DNA from 2 places in the Bacillus sp. HSf4 genome. Region 1 is predicted to be linked to the other one. Evidence: predicted binding sites of a transcription regulator. Region 1 holds the regulator's gene; the other holds the start of a gene.
What was found. The regulator NrdR, encoded in region 1, represses ribonucleotide reductase genes. The targets are predictions, from matches to a motif close to AACACNATATATNGTGTT.

Region 1 (7,142 bases):
AAGCTCATCTTGAAGCGGGTGCAAAAAAGGTCATTTTAACGGCTCCCGGTAAAAATGAAGATATTACGATCGTGATGGGTGTGAATGAACACGAATTCGATGCGGAGCGCCACGCAATTATTTCAAATGCATCGTGTACAACAAACTGTCTTGCCCCTGTGGCAAAAGTGCTTGATGATGCATTCGGAATCGAAAACGGGCTTGTCACGACCGTTCACGCATTTACAAACGATCAAAAAAATATTGACAATCCGCACAAAGACTTGAGAAGGGCGCGCGCCTGCGGATCTTCGATCATTCCGACGACGACTGGCGCAGCGAAAGCGTTGTCTCTCGTCATGCCGCATTTAAAAGGAAGAATGCACGGATTGGCTTTGCGTGTTCCTGTTTCAAATGTTTCACTCGTTGACCTTGTCGCCGATGTAAAATGCGATGTATCGGCAGAGGATATCAATGAAGCGTTCCGCACGGCTGCGGCAGGCTCCATGTCCGGCATCATTGATGTATGCGATGAACCTCTCGTGTCAGCGGATTTTAACACAAATCCATATTCCGCCGTCATTGACAGCCTTTCAACAATGGTTCTTGAAAACAGAAAAATGAAAGTGCTTGCATGGTATGACAATGAATGGGGATACTCCTGCAGGGTCGTTGACCTTGTCAGATTTGTCGCTTCAAGAATGAAACATCCATCAGCTGTATAAAATAAAAGCATGGACGGATAAAAAAAACCCCTTAACCACCAATTGATAAAACCGCCTTGCAAAAAATATTCAAACAAAGTATACTATTTTTCGTGAACTTCTAGTTCGTGAGCGCTTCGGCATTACTTAAAGGGTTAGGACCTCTCCGGACTAACTTTCCCCCGTGGTAATTGACCGGTTCAGTTGCTTGGAAATTCACTTTTTTAATTCTTGTTAAGGGGGGTCCATGCTATGGAAACAATGGGGCGTCACGTCATCTCCGAGCTGTGGGGATGCGATTTTGATAAGCTGAATGACATGGATTTTATTGAGAAAACGTTTGTAAATGCGGCACTCAAATCAGGTGCTGAGGTCCGTGAGGTTGCTTTTCATAAGTTTGCTCCGCAAGGTGTAAGCGGGGTCGTGATCATTTCCGAATCTCACCTGACCATTCACAGTTTTCCTGAACACGGGTATGCCAGCATTGATGTTTATACTTGCGGAGATCTAGATCCGAACGTAGCTGCGGATTATATCGCAGAAGAGTTAAAAGCGGAAACAAGAGAGAACATTGAAATACCGAGAGGCATGGGGCCTGTTCAAATCAAACAGGCTAAAGCCAAAGCACAGGCACTTTAAAGGGAGCTGGATGAAAAAGCGGATATCGCTTGAACATCCGCTCCTTTTTCTTTCCCTTCATGATTTTTTCCTGCATTTTCAGGCTGTTTGATTTTCCCTTGGAAATGGACTGTTTTTTTAATAAAATATAGAGAAGAAAGGCAAAGGGGACAAAGGAAATGAGTGTTCTGCAAAAAATTCAGGGATTTTTTTCAACCCATGCCGAGACATCTGACCGCCATCCCGTCGACGAGCTGAAAAGCCGCTATTACAAAGCGACGGCAAAACAGGCGCTCGAAGCTGTTTTAGACACGCTGGAAGGGCTTGACGGCTGCACCGTGATCTCGGTGTCGGAGGAAAGAGGAGAAGTAAACGCGGAAGCCAAAAAACCGAGAAAGTCTTTTGTGGTCGCGACAGTCGTTTCCGTCCGTCCATTTGAAACAGCGGTCGATTTTAATGTATCGACGGAAACGTTTTTGCCGACCGATTTTGGCTCAAGCCGCGGCATGGTTTCAACGTTTTATAAGGAACTGGACCGAAAGCTGACCAAGGCAAAACCAAACAACTGAATAGGGAGCTGAAAAAATGAAATGTCCAGCATGTCAGCATAATGGGACGAGGGTTTTGGACTCCCGCCCGGTTGACGAAGGCAGATCCATTCGCAGAAGGCGCGAATGCGAATCATGCAATTATCGGTTTACGACATTTGAAAAAGTGGAAGAAATTCCGCTGATCGTCGTCAAAAAAGAAGGAATACGCGAAGAATTCAGCCGGGAGAAAATGCTCCGCGGCCTGATCAAAGCCTGTGAAAAAAGGCCTGTCGCTTTAAAAGAGCTTGAAGATATTTGTTTTGCAATTGAAAAAGAGCTTAGAAATCAAGGCGTCTCTGAAGTGAAAAGCGAAATGATCGGAGAAATGGTGATGGATCGTTTGGCGAAAATCGATGAGGTCGCATATGTCCGCTTTGCTTCAGTATATCGTCAGTTTAAAGATATCAACGTATTTATCGACGAGCTGAAAGATTTAATAAAGAAAGAACGGTAAAGAGCTGTAAATATATCCAGCTCTTTTCTCATGACAAAAACATCGGGAAAAGGTGTAAAATGAGGACAAGAAACAAAGTGGAAGGTTGACATAAAATATGAGTAATTATTGGAAAGATTTGCTTCCTGTCGATCCTTACATGGTCAAAAGCTATGGCATGCTTCAGGATTTAGACCGGCAAATTATCACGCTATTGTATCAGCCTTTAATCGGCTCCTTTTCACTCAGCTTGTTTTTTACGCTTTGGGGAGAGCTGGAACAAAACAGGGTATGGGGAAAAAGCTCGACCCACAGACAGCTGATGGGAGCGATGCAGGCCAATCTGAAGATGATTCACGCCGAAAAGGAAAAGCTTGAAGGAATCGGACTGTTAAAGACATATATGAAAGAAACAGATGAGGAACGTTTATTTATATATGAATTGATCCCGCCTTTAAGGCCGGATGAGTTTTTCCAGGACGGAATGCTGAATGTGTTCCTATACAACCGCGTCGGAAAGACGAGGTATCAGCAGCTGAAAGAATATTTCGTACATGCATCAGTCCCTGAAGATGCCCGTGACATTACCCGTTCGTTCAACGAAGTTTTTGCATCCGTTCAGCCGAATGAGTGGAAGATGTCAGAAGATATGGCCGAGGCGATGAAGCTTGGCGATGAACAGGAATTCATGAAAGAGGGAACAGGCCGGTCTGTCACAGTCACTGAAGATGAATTCGATTTTCAATTGTTTCTGGCCGGTTTATCGGAAACGCTTATACCGAGAAAAGCGCTGACAGATCAGGTAAAGGAAACGATAAAAAAACTGGCCTTTCTATACGGAATCGACCCGCTCGATATGCAGAACGTTGTCATGTCAGCCGTAGATGAGCATGATACCATTACATCGGAAGCGCTCAGAAAAGCGGCGAGCGACTGGTATCAAATCGAAAGAAACGGTTTGCTTCCTGAACTTGTTGACAAAGTGCAGCCTCTCAAGCTCCGTGAACATCCAAATGAACAGCCGTCCAACAATTCGAAGGAAGATCACTTAATCTCTCTGCTTGAACAAGTATCGCCAAGGAAGCTGCTTCAGGATATCGGGGGAGGCGCTGAGCCGTCGAAAGCCGATTTGAAAATCATAGAGGAAATCATGCTTGACCAAAAACTGGAGCCTGGCGTCATCAATGTTTTGATCTACTATGCGATGCTGAAAACCGATATGAAGCTTTCTAAAAACTACATTCAAAAAATCGCTTCCCACTGGGCCAGAAAAAAAGTGCGGACGGTAAGGGAAGCCATGCAGCTCGCCAAAGCAGAAAACCGCCAATATCTTGAGTGGGCGGAAGGCAAGAAAAAGCAGACCTCACGGAACAAAAAAGTCATCAGAGAGGAAAAACTGCCGGATTGGCTCAAGGAAAGCAAAGCTGAGGATTTGTCTGAGCCAACAATGCAGACTGCGGCAAGCATGGAAGATTTTGAACTGGAGAAGCAGAAGCTGCTTGAAGAAGTGAAGAAACTGAGGAAACATTCCGCCCTTTAACATGTGAGGTGAACGAATATGGAGCCGATTAAACGCGCACTCGAAGGTGTGACGAAAAGGCCTGACTTTAAGAAACGCCTGGAAGATATGAAAGAAAAGGTTCTCTCTGACAAAGATGTTCGGCAATTTATCGACCAGCATCAGGCTGTAGTGGATGATCGTATGATCGAGAGAAGCTTAAACAAGCTTTACGAGTATACACAGCAAAGCAAAGCCTGCGGGGACTGCCCAAGTTTAATGGAATGCAAAAACCTGATCCAGGGATACCATCCGAAGCTTGTGCTGAACGGGAAAACGATCGATGTCCAGTATGACACCTGTCCGGAAAAACGAAAAGCTGATGAAAGGGAGAGACAGCGGTCGCTCATCAAAAGCATCTATATTCAGGAGGATCTTCTGGATGCCACATTTGCCGACATTGACGGTGACGACCCGAGCCGGTTGAAGGTGATTCAGCTGGCGACTGAATTCTTTCATGACTACAACGAGACAGGAAAAGGAAAAGGAATTTATGTCCACGGGCAGTTCGGCGTTGGAAAAACCTTTATGCTGGCGGCCATCGCCAATGAACTTGCGGCAAAGGATCACCCGTCCATCCTTGTCTATGTTCCCGAATTTGTCAGGGAGCTGAAAAACGCAATTCACGATCAGTCATTGGAGGAAAAACTCGATATGGTCAAATCGACGCCGGTTCTCATGCTCGATGACATCGGAGCAGAATCGATGTCCAGCTGGGTCAGGGATGAAGTGTTCGGCACGATCCTTCAGCACAGAATGAGCCGGCAGCTGCCGACGTTCTTTTCATCAAATTTTGACCCGGACGAGCTGAAGCATCATTTCACATATTCCCAAAGGGGAGAAAAAGAGGACGTGAAGGCGGCAAGGCTGATGGAAAGGGTGCGGTATTTGGCTACACCCGTCCGGCTGAATGGGAAAAACCGCCGTTAGTGACGACAGGGAGATGAAGAGCATGCAAAAAAAAGGCTTGGGCAAATGGGCGGTGATCACCGCGCTTCTTGCCGCCGGAATATGGTTTAATACAAAGTATTTGAATCTCAGCCCGCGCCATATCAGGGAAGCCGTCTTATCCTTCGGCGTTTTTGCCCCGCTGATCTACATCGGTTTATTAATGATCCGGCCGTTTTTGCTGCTTCCCGCCTCGGTTTTTGCCGTCGGCGGCGGTTTGGCATTCGGTCCGCTGTTCGGATCTTTATATTCGTTTATTGGAGCCGCCGGCGGGGCTTTTTTATCATTCGCCCTCGCTTACAGGCTTGGCGGCGGTATGAAAAAAGCGCCTCTGAAACTTGAAAGTTTTCGGGCTCTTTTGCAAAAGAACGGTTTTTTCTGCATCCTCCTCTTGCGGCTCGCACCGATTCATTTTGATGCGGTCAGCTATGCGGCCGGCGTCTCGAAAGTCAAGCCTCTCGCTTTTTTGGCGGCCACTGCCGCGGGGATCATTCCTGGTACGGTTATTTTAAATGCACTCGGGTCAAGCCTCTTGTCCGGAGACATCGCCGCGATTGTGATCATCGCCGCCATCTACCTTTTGTTCATTACCGTTCCCTTGTTGTTCAGAAAAAAGGTGCAGGAGCTGTTTGATTGAACACGGAGTCCTTTTTTTAAGTCTATTTTTTTTGTCCCGCCCATATACATGTATCAGATGTTGTTAGGGGGGACAAACATGCTCGAAATTACATTTGAAGATGATTATGATACAGCCGCGTTTTTGCATCTGCTTCGCAATGCGGATCAAAGCCGGCATATCAAGGTTCACAAAGCGCCAGGAAAGATCGGAATTGAAAAAACCCATTCCTCTGTCAGTATCCAGGCTTTTATTCAGCCGATTTTGACGAGGTTTTTTACAGAATGCAAGGAAGATGAATATATGCTTTCGGTCATTGAAGGTGATTATTACTTTTTGGATCGGGATGAGCAGCAGCAAATTCTTCAATTGGCCCACAGCATTATGGAGGGTGAACTGGAGGGGCTGCCTCTCAATCAGGACGATACCCCTCGTGAGCATTACATCATCCAGGAGCTCAAAACGATCTGTCTTGAAGAAAACGTCTTGTCGATCCGCTCCTTTATGACGTTTCGGCTCGGCAAATATTATGAGCGCCTGAGAGGCTATGTCGAAGCGGCGATCGATGAATATAAAATGGAACAGGAATACCAGACGTTTATTCAGTCGCTGAGAGAGTATGTCATGGCGAAGGAGCCGATGATTGAGCGAGTTCATATTGTCCATGATGATTATTTTGTATTGTGGGAGCTAAAATTTGTTTCAGAACGGGAACAAAAAAAATACATAGACAGACGATTCATAAGAGAACACCCGATGTATATTGATTCCCGCCTGCTGGCGCCGCTCGTATCGATAGCTCCGAGGAAAATCGACCTTTATACAGAGAATCGAGAGCATGCTATGGTGCAGACGATTCAAAATATTTTCCAGGAGCGGGTGCGGATTTTATCACTTGATTCCTTTCATCCTGAGGAGAACATTTTTGAAGAGCATTCTTGATTTTGCATGAAAAACGATTTATAATACGGTATAAACTTAAAGATCTATGTGTTGATAAGGACATGAAAAGATGAACACCGGTTTGACAGAGAGGGAGACCAAGGCTGCAAGTCTCTTAAACCAAGGATCATTTTTTTACCGCCTTTGAACATCAGTTGTGAAAGACGAAATGTCAAGTAATGGCTGACGGGACTTCCCGTTACAGAACCTAAAGCCGAAAGCGCCCAAGGGTTTTTTGCGCTTTTCGGGAAAAAGGGTGGAACCACGAATTCCGTTTATCAAATCCTCGTCCCTTTCACAGGGAGACGGGGATTTTTTATTTTGTAAAAAAAAGGAGTGACTAGGATGTCAGATATGGTAAAAATCAAATTTCCTGACGGAGCGGTTAAGGAGTTTCCCAAAGCGACGACGACAGAAGATATCGCGGCATCAATCAGTCCCGGCTTAAAGAAAAAAGCGATTGCCGGAAAATTAAACGACAAAGAAATCGATCTGCGCGCACCGATCCTTGAGGATGGCGCCATCGAAATCATTACGGAAGGCAGCGAAGAAGCGCTTGACATCATGCGCCACAGCACCGCGCATTTAATGGCTCAGGCGATCAAGCGACTGTATAAAAACGTCAAGCTTGGCGTCGGTCCGGTGATCGAAAACGGCTTCTATTATGACGTCGATCTGGAGGAAGCGCTGACTCCGGAAGACCTTCCAAAGATTGAAAAGGAAATGAAAAAAATCGTCGGCGAAAATCTGCCGA
Region 2 (7,142 bases), 1.1 Mb from region 1:
GATACAAAGAGCTTTACGCCTATCTTGAAGGCAGGGTATCGCTGGAGGAGGCGGTGGAGACGCTGAAACGCAACTCGAGGCGCTATGCCAAACGGCAGCTGACATGGTTCAGGAACAAAATGGACGTTTCCTGGTTTGATATGACGCCACCTGTCAAAATCGAGCAGAAAAAACAGGAAATTTTCAGTTGCATAGCAGGAAAGCTCGAACTTTAATCGAAACAATATGATATAGAGAAACAAGGAGGACCAGAAATATGAAATCGATAAATATTCAAGATCAGTTTTTGAATCAGATTCGGAAAGAAAATACATTTGTCACGGTCTTTTTGCTCAACGGATTTCAGCTGCGCGGTCAAGTAAAAGGATTTGACAACTTCACCGTATTGATTGAATCGGAAGGAAAGCAGCAGCTTATATACAAACACGCCATTTCCACATTCGCCCCGCAAAAAAACGTTCAGCTTGAACTCGAATAGCGAGATTCGGCCACACTAGACCGAGATTGTTGACAAAGTCCTGACACGGTTTACTCCTTCAGGACTTTGTCATCTTTCAGCGTGACTCGACACCTTTGCAGGTCTGACAGCGATGCGGGGGGATTTGTCGACACGCTTTAGACCATGCCCGGCATGGTCTTTTTGATGTTTCGGTCATAACAAAAATAAAATCTCGGTGCTTTCAAATTTACAAAGCGGCGTCCAATCGCTAAACTAAGTATTGTTTAACCAAATCAGTTTCAAATGCAAAGGAATGAGTTGACAATGAAACCTAAAATAGTCATCAATCACTGGGAAGAAACATGTGAAGATGATTCATGCTATGAATACGGCACAAGCATTCTCGTAAATGGCAAAGAGCTTATCAGGGAAGCTTCGATCCTCACCGCCGTTCAATCCGTCCTTAAGGAACTCGGCATTGAAGCCGATATTAAAGAGGTATGTGAGAACAAGTGTTGCGACGCTTACAAAAAATAAGTGAAAAAGTCTAGTCTTCTAACTCAATTTTTTTCGTGTTATGATAGATTTCGGTTTCATGAGTAGGGTGAGCGACGGCTCTCATTCTACTCATATTTCTTTGGCCTTTAGGCCTCCCAGAGCTGAAGCGAATTGTGAACTTTTTCAACTCGCGTATCAATATATTGTGTTTTTTCGAATGATGGTATACTATATATTGTGTAAGGACGAGTTGAGAGACTCTGAAACAATTTTAATAGGTCGTGATAATGATGATTCAGATCGTATTTGATTCAAAAACGGGAAACGTTCAGCGCTTTGTGGAAAAAACGCCTTTTCATCATAAGCGGAAGGTCGCTGCAGCGGAATATCTAGACGAACCGTTTATTTTAATCACGTACACGACAGGGTTTGGGGAAGTTCCGAAAACAACCGAGATGTTTCTTGAGAAGAACGCCCACCTTTTATTGGGTGTGGCGGCAAGCGGAAACAGAGTTTGGGGAGATAATTTTGCAAGAAGCGCAGAAAAAATATCGAAACAGTATCAAGTTCCGATTCTCTGCAAATTCGAGCTCAGCGGGACGGCCAAAGACGTTGAACTGTTTACTCGGGAGGTAGAAAGAGTTGTCACAAAATCAAGTGCCAAAATGGATCCAGTTAAACAATGAGATCATGATTCAAAAAGACGGGAAATTCCAGTTTGATAAAGATAAAGAAGCTGTACATAGTTATTTTGTCGACTACATCAACCAAAATACGGTATTTTTCCATGATCTGAAAGAAAAAATCGATTACTTAATAGAGAACGACTACTATGAAGAAGTGTTCTTAAGCCAGTACACATTTGAAGAAATCAAAGAAGTATTCAAAGAGGCTTACGCAAAAAAATTCAGATTCCCGTCCTTTATGAGCGCTTTTAAGTTTTACAACGACTATGCGCTGAAAACGAATGACAAGAAAAAAATTCTTGAGCGCTACGAAGACCGGATCTCCATCGTTGCTTTATTTTTTGCAAACGGTGATAAGGAGAAGGCGAAGGAATTTGTCAGAATGATGATCAACCAGGAATACCAGCCGAGCACGCCGACATTCCTCAATGCCGGACGGAAACGCCGCGGCGAGCTGGTCAGCTGCTTCCTCTTGGAAGTCAATGATTCCTTAAACGACATCTCCAGAGCCGTTGATATTTCTATGCAGCTTTCAAAGCTGGGGGGAGGCGTGTCGCTAAACCTTTCGAAGCTCCGTGCGAAAGGCGAAGCGATCAAAGACGTTGAAAATGCGACAAAAGGCGTCGTCGGCGTAATGAAGCTTCTCGACAACGCGTTCCGCTACGCTGACCAAATGGGTCAGAGACAAGGCTCCGGAGCGGCGTACTTAAACATTTTCCACCGCGATATCAACGATTTTCTTGATACAAAGAAAATCTCAGCCGATGAGGATGTCAGGGTGAAAACACTGTCCATCGGGGTGGTGATTCCCGATAAATTCGTCGAGCTTGCCAGGGAAGATAAAGCGGCATATGTATTCTATCCGCACACCATTTATAAAGCATACGGCGAGCATATGGACGAAATGGACATGAATGAAATGTACGACCGCCTCGTTGAAGACCCGAGGGTCAAAAAGGAAAAAATCAACCCGCGCAAAATGCTTGAGAAGCTGGCGATGTTAAGGTCTGAATCCGGTTATCCGTACATCATGTTCCAGGACAACGTCAATAAGGCGCATGCCAATAACCATGTGTCCAAGGTTAAATTTTCCAACCTTTGCTCAGAGGTCCTTCAGGCATCCCAAGTATCATCCTATACGGATTACGGCGAGGAAGATGAAATCGGTCTGGATATCTCCTGCAACCTGGGTTCTTTGAACATCCTGAATGTCATGAAAAACAAATCGCTTGAGCAGACGGTGAAGCTTGCGACCGACTCGCTGACGCACGTATCGGAAACAACAAACATCACAAACGCGCCGGCTGTCAGAAAGGCAAACAAAGCGATGAAATCGATCGGCCTCGGAGCGATGAACCTGCACGGATATTTGGCGCAAAACGGTATCGCCTATGAAAGCGAAGAAGCGAGAGACTTCGCCAATACGTTCTTTATGATGATGAACTTCTACTCCATACAACGGTCCGCAGAGATCGCCGAGCAAAAAGGGGAGACGTTCTATCAGTATGAAGGCTCTTCATACGCGACAGGAGAGTACTTTGAAAAGTACATCACACAAGACTTCTCGCCTAAATTTGAGAAGATTGCCAAGCTATTTGAAGGCATGCACATTCCGACGAAAGAAGATTGGAAACAGCTGAAAGAATACGTCAAAGAGCACGGGCTGTACCACAGCTACAGATTGTGCATCGCACCGACGGGATCTATTTCATATGTGCAGTCAAGCACAGCATCCGTGATGCCGATTATGGAGCGGATTGAAGAAAGAACATACGGCAATTCCAAAACATACTATCCGATGCCGGGCCTTGCGCCAAGCAACTGGTTCTTCTATAAAGAGGCGTATGATATGGACATGTTTAGAGTCGTGGATATGATCGCAACGATCCAGCAGCACGTTGACCAAGGCATAAGCTTTACATTGTTCCTGAAAGATACAATGACGACACGCGATCTGAACCGGATCGACCTCTATGCCCATCATAAAGGAATCAAAACACTTTACTATGCAAGAACGAAGGATACAGGGCAAGAAGGCTGCCTTTCTTGTGTCGTTTGATTAAAGGAGAGTATGCGAAAGTGACGAAAATATATGATGCAGCAAACTGGTCAAAGCATGAAGATGATTTTACCCAGATGTTTTACAACCAAAATGTAAAGCAGTTTTGGCTTCCGGAAGAAATCGCCTTAAACGGCGATCTTCTCACATGGAAGTACTTGGGCAAAAACGAACAGGACACATACATGAAAGTGCTCGCAGGGCTGACCCTTCTCGATACGGAGCAGGGCAACACCGGAATGCCTCTTGTCGCAGAGCATGTTGAAGGCCACCAGCGCAAAGCGGTGCTCAACTTCATGGCGATGATGGAGAACGCGGTTCACGCCAAGTCCTATTCCAACATTTTCATGACCCTTGCCCCGACAGAGACGATCAACGAAGTCTTTGAATGGGTGAAACAAAATAAATACCTGCAAAAGAAAGCGCGGACGATTGTCCGGATCTATGAAGAAATCCGCGGGGGCGACAAAATATCGCTGTTTAAGGCGATGGTCGCGTCGGTCTATCTGGAAAGCTTCCTGTTTTACAGCGGCTTCTACTATCCCCTTTATTTTTACGGACAAGGCAAGCTCATGCAGAGCGGTGAAATCATCAACCTGATCCTCCGGGATGAAGCGATTCACGGCGTTTATGTCGGTCTGCTCGCCCAGGAGATTTACAATCAGCAGACACCGGAGAAGAAAGAAGAGCTATATGCCTTTGCGATCGATCTATTGAAAGAGCTTTATGAAAACGAGCTTGAATATACAGAAGACTTGTATGATCAGGTCGGCCTGTCACACGATGTCAAAAAGTTCATTCGCTACAATGCAAACAAGGCGCTGATGAACCTTGGCTTTGAGGCCTATTTCGAAGAAGAAGAGATCAACCCGATCGTCTTGAACGGCTTGAATACGAAAACGAAATCGCACGACTTCTTCTCCATGAAAGGGAACGGCTACAAAAAAGCAACCGTTGAACCGCTGAAAGACGACGACTTTTATTTTGACGAAAACTAAGACGGACGGTGCGGAAGAAACATCTGTCCGCACCGCCGGCCTAACGGCTGAAAAACAAATAGCATGGCAAAACAAGAGCAGAATCGATCTGCTCTTTTATCTTGAGGAGGAACTTGATCGATGGGGAAAATGGATGAAATGATTCTCGTGGCGCCGCGGGAAGAAGTATTTGCAAAGGAAACGCTGACCTTTCAAGGTGTAAATAGTGATCGGAAAACGATCGAACAGATCATGGCGCACATCGAACGTCATTTCAGTGAGATGAGAAGGGGGGACGCCGAGGAAAACCCTGCCTTTAAACAGCCGATCCCTTATGTTGTCATGAAAAGGGATGATGAAATCTTCGTTTATGAACGGCTTGAAGGCGGCGGGGAAGCGCGGCTTCACAATAAGCTGTCGCTCGGCTTCGGCGGACATATGAACTTTACTAGCGGCCTTGGCTTTTCTGATATTTTGAAGCTGAATACAGATCGGGAGCTTGACGAAGAGCTTTTGATCCAGGAAGCAGATAAAGAAAAAATGGTGACGCTCGGACTGATTAACGATGATGAAAACAGCGTTGGCAAAGTCCATATCGGTATCCTCTCCGCGCTTGAGCTAAAAAAGGGCGCACATGTTGAAGTGAAAGAACAGGATCAGATTGCCGGCCGCTGGATGAAAGCGTCAGATCTGAAAGAGAAAAGCGTCTATGACAGGCTGGAATCATGGTCGCAGTTTGTTGTTGATATTTTAGTATAAGCATAAGAGGTTCGGCTTTACAGCCGAACCTCTTTTTATATTGAACATAAAACCAAAATGCGATATATTGGTTTTATGATGAACAATAACATTAAACCGATTAAGCGGATTTCATTCCGTGAAGAAGTCTACCAAGCGCTTAAACGCGAAATCGTCCATTTACAGTTGAAGCCTGGAGAGCGCCTTCATGATCAGGAGCTTGCTGAGCAATTCGGCATCAGCCGCACCCCTGTCAGAGAGGCACTCAAACGACTGGAGGATGAAGGGCTTGTCGAAGCGGTACCAGGATCGGCAACACGTGTAGCCCCGCTGAACCGTGAAGAGGCAGAGCATGCCTTTCCCGTAACGGCTGCATTGCACGCTTTGGCCGTCCGGCTTTCAATCCCTTCCTTAACAGAGGAGGATATAAAAGAGCTGGAGGAGCATAACAATCGACTCCAGCATGCGATTGAAAAAGAGGACATCATCGCCGCCATTGAAGCAGATGAAGCATTTCACCGCGTATTTTTAAACGCGGCCAAAAATCCGGAAATTATCCGTGCACTGGACAGAATCACCGCCAAGATTTTCCGGCTGGAAATGTCCCAGTTTTCTTCAGTCAGCAGCATGAAATCAGTTGAACAGCATCGAAAGGTCATCGAAGCCGCTCAAAAGAGAAATGCTGAAACGGCGGCGAGGCTTGCCGAGGAGAACTGGCTGAGTCTTGGAAATCGATTGGCCGGACATCAAGAAAAGGAGTGATGGGTTTGAGGCCGATTATACTTGGCATTTGCGCCGCTTTCTTTTTCGCTTTCACATTTGTCCTCAACAGAGCGATGGAGCTCGGTGGGGGAAGCTGGATCTGGAGCGCTTCTCTCCGGTTTCTATTCATGGCGCCGCTCCTCTTTGCCATCGTTTGTATGAGAGGAAATGCGGCACAGGTCTTTCAGGAAATCAAAAAAGCGCCGCTCGGCTGGATGAAATGGAGCATCGTCGGGTTCGGCTTTTTTTATGCGCCGCTGTGTTTTGCCGCCGCTTTCGGACCGGGCTGGCTGATTGCGGGAACATGGCAGGTCACCATCATCTCAGGCTCGCTACTGGCGCCGCTTTTTTATGAGACTGTCCAAACAAAAGCAGGGCTTGTGCAAATCAGGGGGCAAATCCCTTATAAGGGGTTGATGATGTCGCTTTTGATTTTGGCGGGGGTTGTGCTGATGCAGGCGGAACATGCGGCACAGCTTTCATTAAAGGAGATGGTCTTATGTGTTGCTCCGGTCATCTTAGCTTCTTTTGCCTATCCGCTCGGAAACAGGAAAATGATGGAGCTTTGCGGCGGTCGTCTTGACGCATATCAGCGCGTACTCGGAATGACGCTGGCAAGTCTTCCGTTTTGGCTGTTCCTTTCTCTATTCGGCTTTTGGCAAGCAGGTCCGCCAAGCGCCGGTCAGCTTGTCCAATCCGCTTTGGTCGCTGTGTTTTCCGGAATATGCGCGACGATTTTGTTCTTTGCCGCAACTGATATTGTCAAAGGGAATATGCAGAAACTGGCCGCTGTCGAAGCGACGCAATCATTTGAAGTTTTGTTTGCGGCAGCAGGAGAAATTGTCTTCCTTTCAAGCCCGCTGCCCGGAGCCGTATCCTGGGCCGGCATGGTCCTGGTCGTCGTAGGGATGATGTTAAACAGCTATGTATCGAACAAAAAAACGGCGGTCGAAAGCGAAGCTGTCAAAGCATGAAAAACCTGC

Region 2: nrdI (class Ib ribonucleoside-diphosphate reductase assembly flavoprotein NrdI) is a predicted target of NrdR. The motif match lies at 1,162-1,179, and genes of this name have one in related genera.

What each region holds. Positions count from the first base shown of each region.
Region 1 is NZ_CP120679.1:3,061,334-3,068,475, reverse strand. It holds gene P3X63_RS15835 (glyceraldehyde-3-phosphate dehydrogenase) at 1-704, shown strand, start outside; gene speD (adenosylmethionine decarboxylase) at 936-1,322, shown strand; gene P3X63_RS15825 (hypothetical protein) at 1,481-1,870, shown strand; gene nrdR (transcriptional regulator NrdR) at 1,887-2,345, shown strand; gene dnaB (replicative helicase loading/DNA remodeling protein DnaB) at 2,443-3,864, shown strand; gene dnaI (primosomal protein DnaI) at 3,883-4,812, shown strand; gene P3X63_RS15805 (TVP38/TMEM64 family protein) at 4,835-5,467, shown strand; gene ytxC (putative sporulation protein YtxC) at 5,546-6,388, shown strand; gene thrS (threonine--tRNA ligase) at 6,734-7,142, shown strand, end outside.
Region 2 is NZ_CP120679.1:1,953,916-1,961,057, forward strand. It holds gene miaA (tRNA (adenosine(37)-N6)-dimethylallyltransferase MiaA) at 1-215, shown strand, start outside; gene hfq (RNA chaperone Hfq) at 257-478, shown strand; gene P3X63_RS09970 (hypothetical protein) at 764-976, shown strand; gene nrdI (class Ib ribonucleoside-diphosphate reductase assembly flavoprotein NrdI) at 1,228-1,623, shown strand; gene nrdE (class 1b ribonucleoside-diphosphate reductase subunit alpha) at 1,580-3,682, shown strand; gene nrdF (class 1b ribonucleoside-diphosphate reductase subunit beta) at 3,703-4,680, shown strand; gene P3X63_RS09990 (hypothetical protein) at 4,801-5,418, shown strand; gene P3X63_RS09995 (GntR family transcriptional regulator) at 5,494-6,159, shown strand; gene P3X63_RS10000 (DMT family transporter) at 6,165-7,133, shown strand.